DNA from 3 places in the Saccharopolyspora sp. NPDC050389 genome. Region 2 is predicted to be linked to each of the others. Evidence: riboswitches for the same ligand, from Rfam matches in the RefSeq annotation. Region 2 holds a riboswitch; each other region holds the start of a gene.
What was found. Region 2 has a riboswitch for glycine ahead of gcvT (glycine cleavage system aminomethyltransferase GcvT). Riboswitches for the same ligand answer to the same signal wherever they lie in the genome.

Region 1 (3,268 bases), on a different contig from region 2:
AACAGCGCTGCGCGGACGTTGGGGCTTTCCAGGTCGATGTCCACGAGTTGGGTGAGTCGCTTCATCCGGTAGCGGAAGGTGTTCGGGTGCACGCGCAGCTCCCGGCTCGCCTGCCGCGGATCGCCCGGGTGGCGCAGCCACGCGTGGAGGGTGGCCAGGTATTCGGTGCCTTGCGTCCGGTCGTGCTCGCGCAGCACCGGCAGCGGGCCGAGCGTGCCGACGCCCGCGTCGGTCGACGCACCGGCCATTCGGCTGAGCACCACCAGATGCCAGTTCTCCTCGTACACCGCCACCCGGTCTCGCAGCTGGCCGGTGCGCAGCAGACCGACCAGCTCCTCGGCCTGCGCGCGCGACTGAGGGAGCTCGGCGACCGCCACCGGGTTGCCCACCGCGATCAGCGGGCGCGGCGAAGCGTCATGGGACGTGAGTGCATCCCGCAGGTCCGGCCAGCCGCCCGCGCCCACCCGGTCGGGCACCAGCGCGTAGAGCATGGTGCCGATCTCGGTGACCAGCGGGCGCCGCCCGATCCCGCGCGTGATCCACTCCCACATCGCCAGCCGGTGTCCCTCCGCGGGCCCTGCGGACGACGGCATTTCGATCGCGACGACCCGATGCGCCTCGTTGGGCACCGCCAGCTCGTTCGCGGCCACCCGCCAGCCCTCGCCGCCCTCCAGCAGCAGCCGCACCTGCTCGGCGGACCGGCGGCGCTCGGCGTCCGCCACCGCCCGCCACCGCAGCAGTTGCAACGCGACCAGCGGGGCGGTGTCGGCGAACGCGGTGGAGCGCTCCTCGGAAACCTCGCCGGGCACCACGGCCCACATCGAGCCGAGCAGTTCGCCGCCCATCCGGATCGGCACCACCAGCCGGGGCAGGGTGCCGTCCTGCTGGGCGGGCACGAAGATCGCCGAACTGCCCTTGCTGAGCTGGCGGAACGTGCCGCGGGCCCGGAACTTGGCGAGCACGTCGTCGGGCTGCTTGCGGCCCATGATCGTCGACACCCGCGCCGGGTCGGTGAGGTCCTGCCGGGCGGAGTAGGCCAGGACCTGGGAGTGCGCGTCCTCGATCGTGACCGGTGCGTCCACCACGTCGGCCACCGCGTCGGCGAGCCGGAACAGGTCGCCGACCCCGGTGCCGCGCGCGTCGGCCTCCTCGATGCCGGTCCCGGCCAGCGCGGCCCGGATCAGCCACACCAACTGCGCCCAGCCGGTGCCCGGCCGAACCTCCACCAGGGCGACCCCGGCTTCCTCGGCCGCTGCGGCCACCGCGTCATCAGCCGAGATCGGCGGCTTGAACAGCACCGCTGCCGCGCCCTGCGCGCCGCAGGCCCGCGTTAGCCGCCTCGCGTGCTCGCGGTCCGTGACGGCCACGCCGAGCACGAGGTCGCCGCCCGCCGCGGTCGGCGGCTGATCGGGTTCGGCGATGACGACGTCCCCCACGCAGACGGTCGGCTCTGGGCTGACCACGGTGCGCAGAAGCGTGGGGCCGACCCGCTCGACCAGCGCCCGGACGTCCAGCATCACCGGCCTCCTGAGTGCTTCGGGCCGCCGCCGGTCAGGTGGGGGAGGGCATTGACACCAGGGCTGGCCCGTTTATCGTTGCTGAGCACATCGACAATCGCATACCGGCCGTCGACCCCGTGCGGGAGAGACCCTGAGGACTCACGCCGAGCCGTCAGGGCGCCGAAGGAGCAAGACTCCCCACAAACTCTCAGGCACCCATGACCGTTCGGGCGAGGCAACTCTGGAAAGTGCGCGTCATCGCTGACGCTCCACCCACGGTGCAAGCCGCGAGAAACCGCGGCGAAGCTCTCAGGTTCCGAAACAGAGGGGGAGGCCCAGCCATCCCGGGCAACCCCTGCCCCTCGAAAGCCTTGGAGCCTCCTGACATGTCTCTGCCCGCGAACCTGCGCTACACCGAAGAGCACGAGTGGATCGAGGACCGCGACGAGCTGGTCCGGATCGGCATCACCCAGCACGCCGCGGACGCGCTCGGCGACATCGTCTACGTGCAGCTGCCCGAGGTGGGGGAGCAGATCGAAGCGGGCAAGCCCTGCGGTGAGCTGGAGTCCACGAAGTCCGTCAGCGACCTGTTCGCGCCGGTCACCGGCGAGGTCGTGGCGATCAACGAGTCCGTCGTGGACGACCCGGCGCTGGTCAACTCCGAGCCGTATGGCGAGGGCTGGCTGCTGGAGGTGCGCACCTCCGACACCGGTGCTCTGCTCACCGCCGAGCAGTACGCCGCGGTGATCGCGGAGTAGCGGGGAATCGGCGAGGGAGGAGACGGTCAATGGCGATCAGTGTCTTCGACCTGTTCTCGGTCGGTATCGGACCGTCCAGCTCGCACACGGTCGGCCCGATGCGCGCGGCCCGGATGTTCGCGCAACGGCTGCACAGCGCGGGCCGGTTGCCGCAGGTCAAGCGGATCAAGGCGGAACTCTTCGGGTCGCTCGGCGCGACCGGGCACGGGCACGGCAGCCCGAAGGCGGTGCTGCTCGGTCTCGAGGGGCACAGCCCGGAGACCGTCGACCCGGCGGCGGTCGAAGGCCGGGTCGCCGAGATCCGGGAGACCGGGCGGTTGCGGCTCGACGGCGTGCAGGAGATCCGGTTCACCGCGGACCGCGACCTGGTGATGCACCGGCGCAAGTCGCTGCCGCTGCACCCCAACGGGATGCGGTTCACCGCGACCGGCACCGACGGGGCCGAGCTGGAGAGTTCGGTCTTCTACTCGGTGGGCGGTGGTTTCGTCGTCGACGAGGACGCCACCGGCACCGATCGGATCAAGCCCGACGAGACCGCGGTGCGGTACCCGTTCCGGACCGGCGTGGAACTGCTCGACCGCACCGAGGAGTCCGGGCTGCCGATCAGCGGTGTGATGCTGGCGAACGAGCTGTCGTGGCGCGGCGGGGACGCCGTGCACAAGGAGCTGCTGGGCATCTGGCAGGTCATGCGCGAGTGCGTGGACAACGGGTGCCGGAACTCCGGAGAGCTGCCTGGTGGGCTGAAGGTCAAGCGGCGGGCGGCGGAGCTGGCGGCTTCGTTGACCGAGGCCGACGATCCGCTGGAGTGGGTCACCCTGTTCGCGCTCGCGGTGAACGAGGAGAACGCGGCCGGCGGGCGCGTGGTGACTGCGCCGACCAACGGTGCGGCCGGCATCGTCCCGGCGGTGCTGCACTACTACATGCGGTTCGTGCCGGGCGCGGACGACGACGGTGTGGTGCGGTTCCTGCTTGCGGCCGGCGCGGTCGGCGTGCTGTTCAAGGAGAACGCGT
Region 2 (3,268 bases):
CAGCCCGCGTCGCGGTCGGCCAGGAAGCAGGTGACGCCGCCGTTGGCGCCCTTCTCCCGGTCGGTCACGGCGAAGACCATCACGAAGTCGGCGTCGATGCCGCCGGTGATGAAGGTCTTCTCGCCGTTGATGACCCACTCGTCGCCGTCCTTGACGGCGGTGGTGCGCAGGTTCTTGGCGTCCGAGCCGGCGCCGGGCTCGGTGATCGCGAAGCAGGACTTGCGGGTGCCCTCGATCGTCGGGAGCAGGTAGCGCTCCTTCTGGTCGGCGTTGGCGTAGTAGAGGATGTTGTCGGCGTAGCCGCCGAAGCGGAACGGCACGAAGGTGCGGCCGAGCTCGACCTCGATGAGCGCCGTCATCACCGCCGACAGGCCCATGCCGCCGTACTCCTCGGGCGTCTGCACGCCCCAGAACCCGGCCTGCTTCGCCTTGTCCTGCAGTTCCCGCTGCTCGTCCTTGGTCAAACCGCGCTCCCCGGCCCGCTCGCGGCGCAGCACCTCCGGTTCCAGCGGCACCAGTTCGCGCTGGACGAAGTTGCGCACCCAGTCGCGGATGTCGCGTTCTGTGTCGGACAGCGAGAAGTCGACCATCGCCGGATCCTTTCCTGCGGCCAGCTAACTAACGACGTTAGTTTTGTGGCAGCCTAAGACGGTCTCGGCGACCGCCGCAAGGGATCCGACGAGGAGAAGACGTGCCCAGACCGACCATCCCCCGGCTGTCGCCGGAACGCATCCAGCGGATCGGGCTGGAGATCATCGACGCCGACGGCCTCGAAGCGCTGTCCATGCGGCGGCTGGCCGAACGACTCGGCGTCCGCGCGGCGTCGCTGTACAACCACGTGTCGACCAAGGACGAGCTGCTGCACGAGATCGCCGACGACGTGATGACCGCGGTGGACGTCTCGGGCTTCGAAACGGACTGGACGACCGGCCTGCGCACCTGGGCGCGCTCCTACCGGGCCGCCCTGATCGCCCACCCGAACCTGGTCCCGTTCCTGGCCTACGGCCCGGCCCGCCGGGAGAACGCGCTGCGCAGGGCGGACGCGGTGCACGGCGGCCTGACCCGGGCCGGCTGGCCGCAGCGCTACGCCACGATGATCGGCGCCTCGACGAAGTACCTGGTGGTGGGCTCGGCGATGGGCTCCTTCAGCGGCGGATTCCCGGATGACGCGGCGCTCTACGGCGACCGCTTCCCGCACCTGAACAAGGCCCACCTGCTCCGCGAGCACGCGGCGGAGATCGACGCCGACAGCTTCGAGCTGGCCCTGGCGGCCCTCGTCGACGGCTTGGAGAAGCAGTACCGCGAGCTCACCGCCTGACGCCCGCCCGAGATCACTCACCCTCCCGGTTGACGTGGGTCACGCCGGTTCGTAGCGTCCTCTTCGCACAACCGAATACCGCGCCTACGACGTCGTGCGGGAGAGACTCCGGCCCGGTCCGGGACTGGAGCGCCGAAGGAGCAATTCTCCCCAGCAAACTCTCAGGCACCGGCACCGCACGGCACCAGGCGAACACGGAGAAAAGCAGAAGCAGGCGCTTCTCGCCCACGGTGCAAGCCGTCCCTCGGGGCGGCGAAACTCTCAGGCCAATGACTCCGGGGAGACCGCCCGACCAGCGCAAGCCCGCGCAGGTCGGGGTCGAGGTGCCCCCGATAAGGTTGGACTCAGTGAGCTGACCGGCCCTCGACTGCCGACCGGCGCCCACCAGGAGGAGTCTCACCATGTCGTCGCCACGACAGACGCCCTTGCACCACGTGCACGAAGCCCTAGGGGCGACGTTCACCGAGTTCGCCGGCTGGCGGATGCCACTGCGCTACTCGGGCGACACCGCCGAGCACAACGCGGTGCGCAACGGCGCCGGGCTGTTCGACCTGACCCACATGGGCGAGATCCGGATCAGCGGGCCGCAGGCCGCCGAGGCGCTGGACTACGCGCTGGTCGCGAACGCGTCCGCGATCAAGCCCGGCCGCGCCCGCTACACGATGATCTGCAACGCCACCGGCGGCGTGCTCGACGACCTGATCGTCTACCGGCTCGGCGAGCAGGAGTTCCTGGTGGTGGCCAACGCGGCGAACGCCGCCGTGGTCTCCGCCGAGCTGGCCGAGCGCATCGGCGGCTTCGACGCCGAGCATCGGGACGTCTCCGACGACTACGCGCTGATCGCGGTGCAGGGCCCGAACGCGGTCGCCATCCTCGCGCCGCTGACCGACACCGACCTCGCCGAGGTCAAGTACTACGCGGGCTACCGCAGCCGGGTCGCGGGCAAGGACGTGCTGCTGGCGCGCACCGGTTACACCGGCGAGGACGGCTTCGAGCTGTTCACCGCGCCCGGCGACGCCGAGGCGGTCTGGCAGGCGCTGACCGAGTCCGGTGCTTCGCACGGCCTGCAGCCCGCCGGGTTGTCCTGCCGCGACACGCTGCGGCTGGAGGCCGGCATGCCGCTGTACGGCAACGAGCTGTCCGCCGAGCTCACGCCCTTCCAAGCCAACCTCGGCCGGGTGGTCAAGCTGGACAAGGCCGGCGACTTCGTCGGCAAGGACGCGCTGGCCGCCGCGGCGGAGAAGCCCACCGAGCGCACGCTGGTCGGGTTGAGCACCGAGCAGCGCCGGGCGCCCCGGCACGGCTACCGCGTGCTGGACGCCGACGGCGCCGAGATCGGCGTCGTGACCAGCGGCGCCCCGTCCCCGACGCTCGGCCACCCGATCGGGATGGCCTACGTGGACCGCGACCACAGCGAACCCGGCACGCAGCTGCAGGTCGACATCCGCGGCAAGGCCGTCGCGGTGCAGGTCGTCGAGCTGCCGTTCTACCGCCGCAATGCCTGAAGAGAAATACACAGGAGGCAACACCATGTCGACACCGGACCTGTTCAACGACCAGCTGGCCGCGGTGGACCCCGAGGTGGCGGCGGCGGTCGACGCCGAGCTCAACCGCCAGCAGACCACGCTGGAGATGATCGCCTCGGAGAACTTCGCACCGCAGGCCGTCCTTGAGGCGCAGGGCTCGGTGCTGACCAACAAGTACGCCGAGGGCTACCCGGGCCGCCGCTACTACGGCGGCTGCGAGCACGTCGACGTCGTCGAGCAGCTGGCCATCGACCGGGTCAAGGAGCTCTTCGGGGCGTCCTTCGCCAACGTGCAGCCGCACTCCGGCGCGCAGGCCAACGCGGCGGCGATGTTCGCGCTGCTCAAGCCGGGCGACACGATCATGGGCCTGGACCTGGCGCACGGCGGTCACCTGACCCACGGCATGCGGATCAACTTCTCCGGC
Region 3 (3,268 bases), on a different contig from region 2:
AGAGGTGCGCTCCAGCGCCGCGGGCAGCGCGTCCGGCGTCTCGATGTCGAGCTCGTCGACGTCGGTGCCGGCGATCCCGAACGCCTGCCACACCGCAGTCAGGTGCGCCCGCGTGGTGGTCTCGTCGCAGCTGATGCCGACGTGGTCGGCGTCCACCCGACGGAGGTTGATGCCGCCCCGGCGGGCCGTGGCGACGATGTCGTCGGCCTTGCCCGGCACCTTCGCGACGATCGTGTCGAAGAACTCCCGGTGCGGCACCTCGATCCCGCCGCGGCGCAGCTGCTCGGCGAGCACCGCCGCCATCCGGTGCGCGCGGGTCGCGATCGACCGCAGCCCGGCCGGGCCGTGGTACACCGCGTACATCGACGCCACTACGGCCAGCAGAACCTGCGCGGTGCAGATGTTGCTGGTGGCCTTCTCGCGGCGGATGTGCTGTTCACGGGTCTGCAGCGCCAGCCGGTAGGCCGGGTTGCCGTCGGCGTCGACGCTCACGCCGACCAGCCGCCCCGGCAGCTGCCGCTCGAGCCCCTTGGCCACGGCCATGAATCCGGCGTGCGGGCCGCCGAAGCCCATCGGCACGCCGAACCGCTGCGTGCTGCCGACCACCACGTCCGCACCGATCTCGCCGGGCGAGCGCAACAGCGTCAGCGCCAGCAGGTCGGCAGCGACGACGGCCTTCGCGCCGCGCCGGTGCACCTCGGCGATGATCTCCTCGTGGTCCCGCACCGCGCCGGAAGCGCCCGGGTAGGACAGCAGCACGCCGAAGAACTCGCCTTCCGGCAACGCCTGCGCGCCCGCGGAGAGGTCGGCGACGACGACCTCGATGCCCAGCGGCTCCGCGCGGGTCTCGATCACCGCGATGGTCTGCGGCAGCGTGTCGGCGTCCACCACGAACCGCGGCGATTTCGCCCGGCCCGCGCGGCGCACCAGCGTCATGCCCTCGGCCGCCGCCGTGGACTCGTCGAGCATCGACGAGTTCGCCACCGGCACCCCGGCCAGGTCGGCGACCATCGTCTGGAAGTTCAGCAGCGCTTCGAGCCGGCCCTGCGAGATCTCCGGCTGGTACGGCGTGTAGGCCGTGTACCAGGCGGGGCTCTCCAGCACGTTGCGCAGGATCACCGGCGGCGTGACCGTGCCGTAGTAGCCGAGCCCGATCATCTCGGTGTGCGGGCGACAGCGGCGCGCCAGCTCGCGCAGCTCGGCCAGCGCCTCGGACTCGGTGGCCGGCTCTGGCAGCGCCAGCTGCAGGTCGCCTTCCCTGATCGTGTCCGGCACGGCGTTCTGCCCCAGCTCCTCCAGCGAGCCGACGCCGATCACGTCGAGCATGCGGGCCAGCTCGGCCGGCATCGGGCCGACGTGCCGGTCGGCGAACGGCGTGCCGTGCTCCAGGGCGGCCAGGGGGATGCGGTCGTGGGTCACGTCGGTCATCGCCAAACCTCAATCGTCGCGGCGGCAAAGGGCGGCAGGCAGCCGGAACTGCCCTGCTCTCCCCCTCTGTCACTGTCCGCGAAGCGAACGCCTGAGAGCTTCACCCGGGAACCGGGCTTGCACCGTCGGCGGGGTGCACCACGACTGTGGTGCGCCCTCTTTCCAGAGGTATCTCGCCCGTGCGGTCCAGGTGGCCTGAGAGGTTGTCGGGGAGGGTTGCTCCTTCGGCGCCGACCGCGGCCGAGGCCGGGCCGGACTCTCCCGCACGGGGTCGGCGATGTGCCGCAGCTTACCCGATCAGGGGGCCCTAACGGACCAGCGATGTCACCGGCCGCACACCACCCGACCGGACCAGTCGGCTCAGCCGGTCTCGGCCTGCCGGTCGCGCCGGCGGCGGGACAGCTCGTCGTCCACCGGCACCAGCTCGGCGCCGTCGGCCCGCTCGGCCGGGAAGTCGTGGATCGTGCCGCTGATCTCGCGCATCGCACCGCTGACGGCGATGCCGAACACCCCTTGGCCACCCTGCAACAGGTCGACCACCTCCTCGGCAGAGGTGCACTCGTAGACCGTCGTCCCGTCGCTGAACAGCGTCAGCTTGGCCAGGTCCTGCACGCCCCGGTTGCGCAAGTGCTCCACTGCGACCCGGATGTTGTGCAGCGACACCCCGGTGTCCAGCAGTCGCTTGACCACCTTGAGCACCAGGATGTCCTTGAACGAGTACAGCCGCTGCGAGCCGGAGCCGGCGGCACCGCGGATGGACGGGCCGACCAGCTTGGTGCGCGCCCAGTAGTCCAACTGGCGGTAGGTGATGCCGGCGATCTGGCAGGCGGCCGGGCCCCGGTAGCCGACCAGTTCGTCCGGCAGCGAGGCGTCGGGGAACAGCTCGCCCTGCTCCACGGCAGCATCCCGGTTGGACGCTTCCTCGACCACGCCTGCCTCCCCTCGTCCGGCACGAAGCCGACGACGATCACCAGCTCCCGGACCATCGCGATCCGGGGCCGCGAACACCGCCCAGCGGCCGAATCACACCGGGGCAATTCGCGTAAGTTCGACGGTATGCCTGCCCCGCGGGGAGGTCAACGCGACGCGCGGGGCACCCGGACGACCCGGCCCCCGCCTGCTCGCGCAGACGGGGGCCGGGCTGTCTCGTCGGTCGATCGGCGGGCTCAGGTGTCGGCGCCGCGGAAGTCCTCCGGGGAGACGGAGTCCAGGAACTCGCGGAACTTCTCCACCTCGTCCTCCTGCTCGTCCGGGATGATCAGCCCCGCCTCGTCCAGCACCGACTCGTCGGCGTGGATGGGCACCCCGATGCGCAGCGCCAGCGCCACCGAGTCGCTCGGCCGCGCGGAGACCCGCACATCCCCGTCGAACACCAGCTCGGCGAAGAAGGTGCCGTCCTGCAGGTCGGTGATCCGCACCTGTTCCAGGTCGCGCCCGAGGGCGCCGATGACGTCCTTCAGCAGGTCGTGGGTAAGGGGTCTCTGCGGCCGCACACCCTGCTGCTCCAGCGCGATGGCGGTCGCCTCGACCGAGCCGATCCAGATCGGCAGGTAACGCTCGCCGTGCGCTTCGCGCAACAGCAGAATCGGCTGGTTTGCTGGTAGTTCAACTCGCACGCCGACGACGCGCATCTCGCTGCTCATCGTCACATCGCCTCCTCCAGCGCGCCGAAGCGTGACATCCCCGTCGAGGATCGCGCACCGACGCCTCCGACGCTACCCGCGTTGCGGCGGACACGCCCATCCCTTTAGCGGTCTGGTCGACCACCGAATCCGCGGCCTTCTTGCCGGTGCATCTGGCCCGAACCGCTGGCTGAGCTCGTCTTCGAGCATTACCAGCA

Region 1: linked by a shared signal. The riboswitch ahead of gcvH (glycine cleavage system protein GcvH) and the one ahead of gcvT (glycine cleavage system aminomethyltransferase GcvT) in region 2 are both predicted to bind glycine.
Region 3: linked by a shared signal. The riboswitch ahead of gcvP (aminomethyl-transferring glycine dehydrogenase) and the one ahead of gcvT (glycine cleavage system aminomethyltransferase GcvT) in region 2 are both predicted to bind glycine.

The regions. Positions count from the first base shown of each region.
Region 1 is NZ_JBFAKG010000011.1:67,040-70,307, forward strand. It holds gene AB0I53_RS09620 (helix-turn-helix domain-containing protein) at 1-1,517, opposite strand, end outside; glycine riboswitch at 1,630-1,734, shown strand; gene gcvH (glycine cleavage system protein GcvH) at 1,886-2,257, shown strand; gene AB0I53_RS09630 (L-serine ammonia-lyase) at 2,287-3,268, shown strand, end outside.
Region 2 is NZ_JBFAKG010000019.1:7,104-10,371, reverse strand. It holds gene AB0I53_RS14805 (acyl-CoA dehydrogenase family protein) at 1-590, opposite strand, end outside; gene AB0I53_RS14800 (TetR/AcrR family transcriptional regulator) at 692-1,318, shown strand; glycine riboswitch at 1,406-1,505, shown strand; glycine riboswitch at 1,506-1,604, shown strand; gene gcvT (glycine cleavage system aminomethyltransferase GcvT) at 1,720-2,823, shown strand; gene glyA (serine hydroxymethyltransferase) at 2,849-3,268, shown strand, end outside.
Region 3 is NZ_JBFAKG010000049.1:59,191-62,458, forward strand. It holds gene gcvP (aminomethyl-transferring glycine dehydrogenase) at 1-1,428, opposite strand, end outside; glycine riboswitch at 1,601-1,702, opposite strand; gene AB0I53_RS28740 (MerR family transcriptional regulator) at 1,789-2,358, opposite strand; gene AB0I53_RS28745 (bifunctional nuclease family protein) at 2,595-3,071, opposite strand.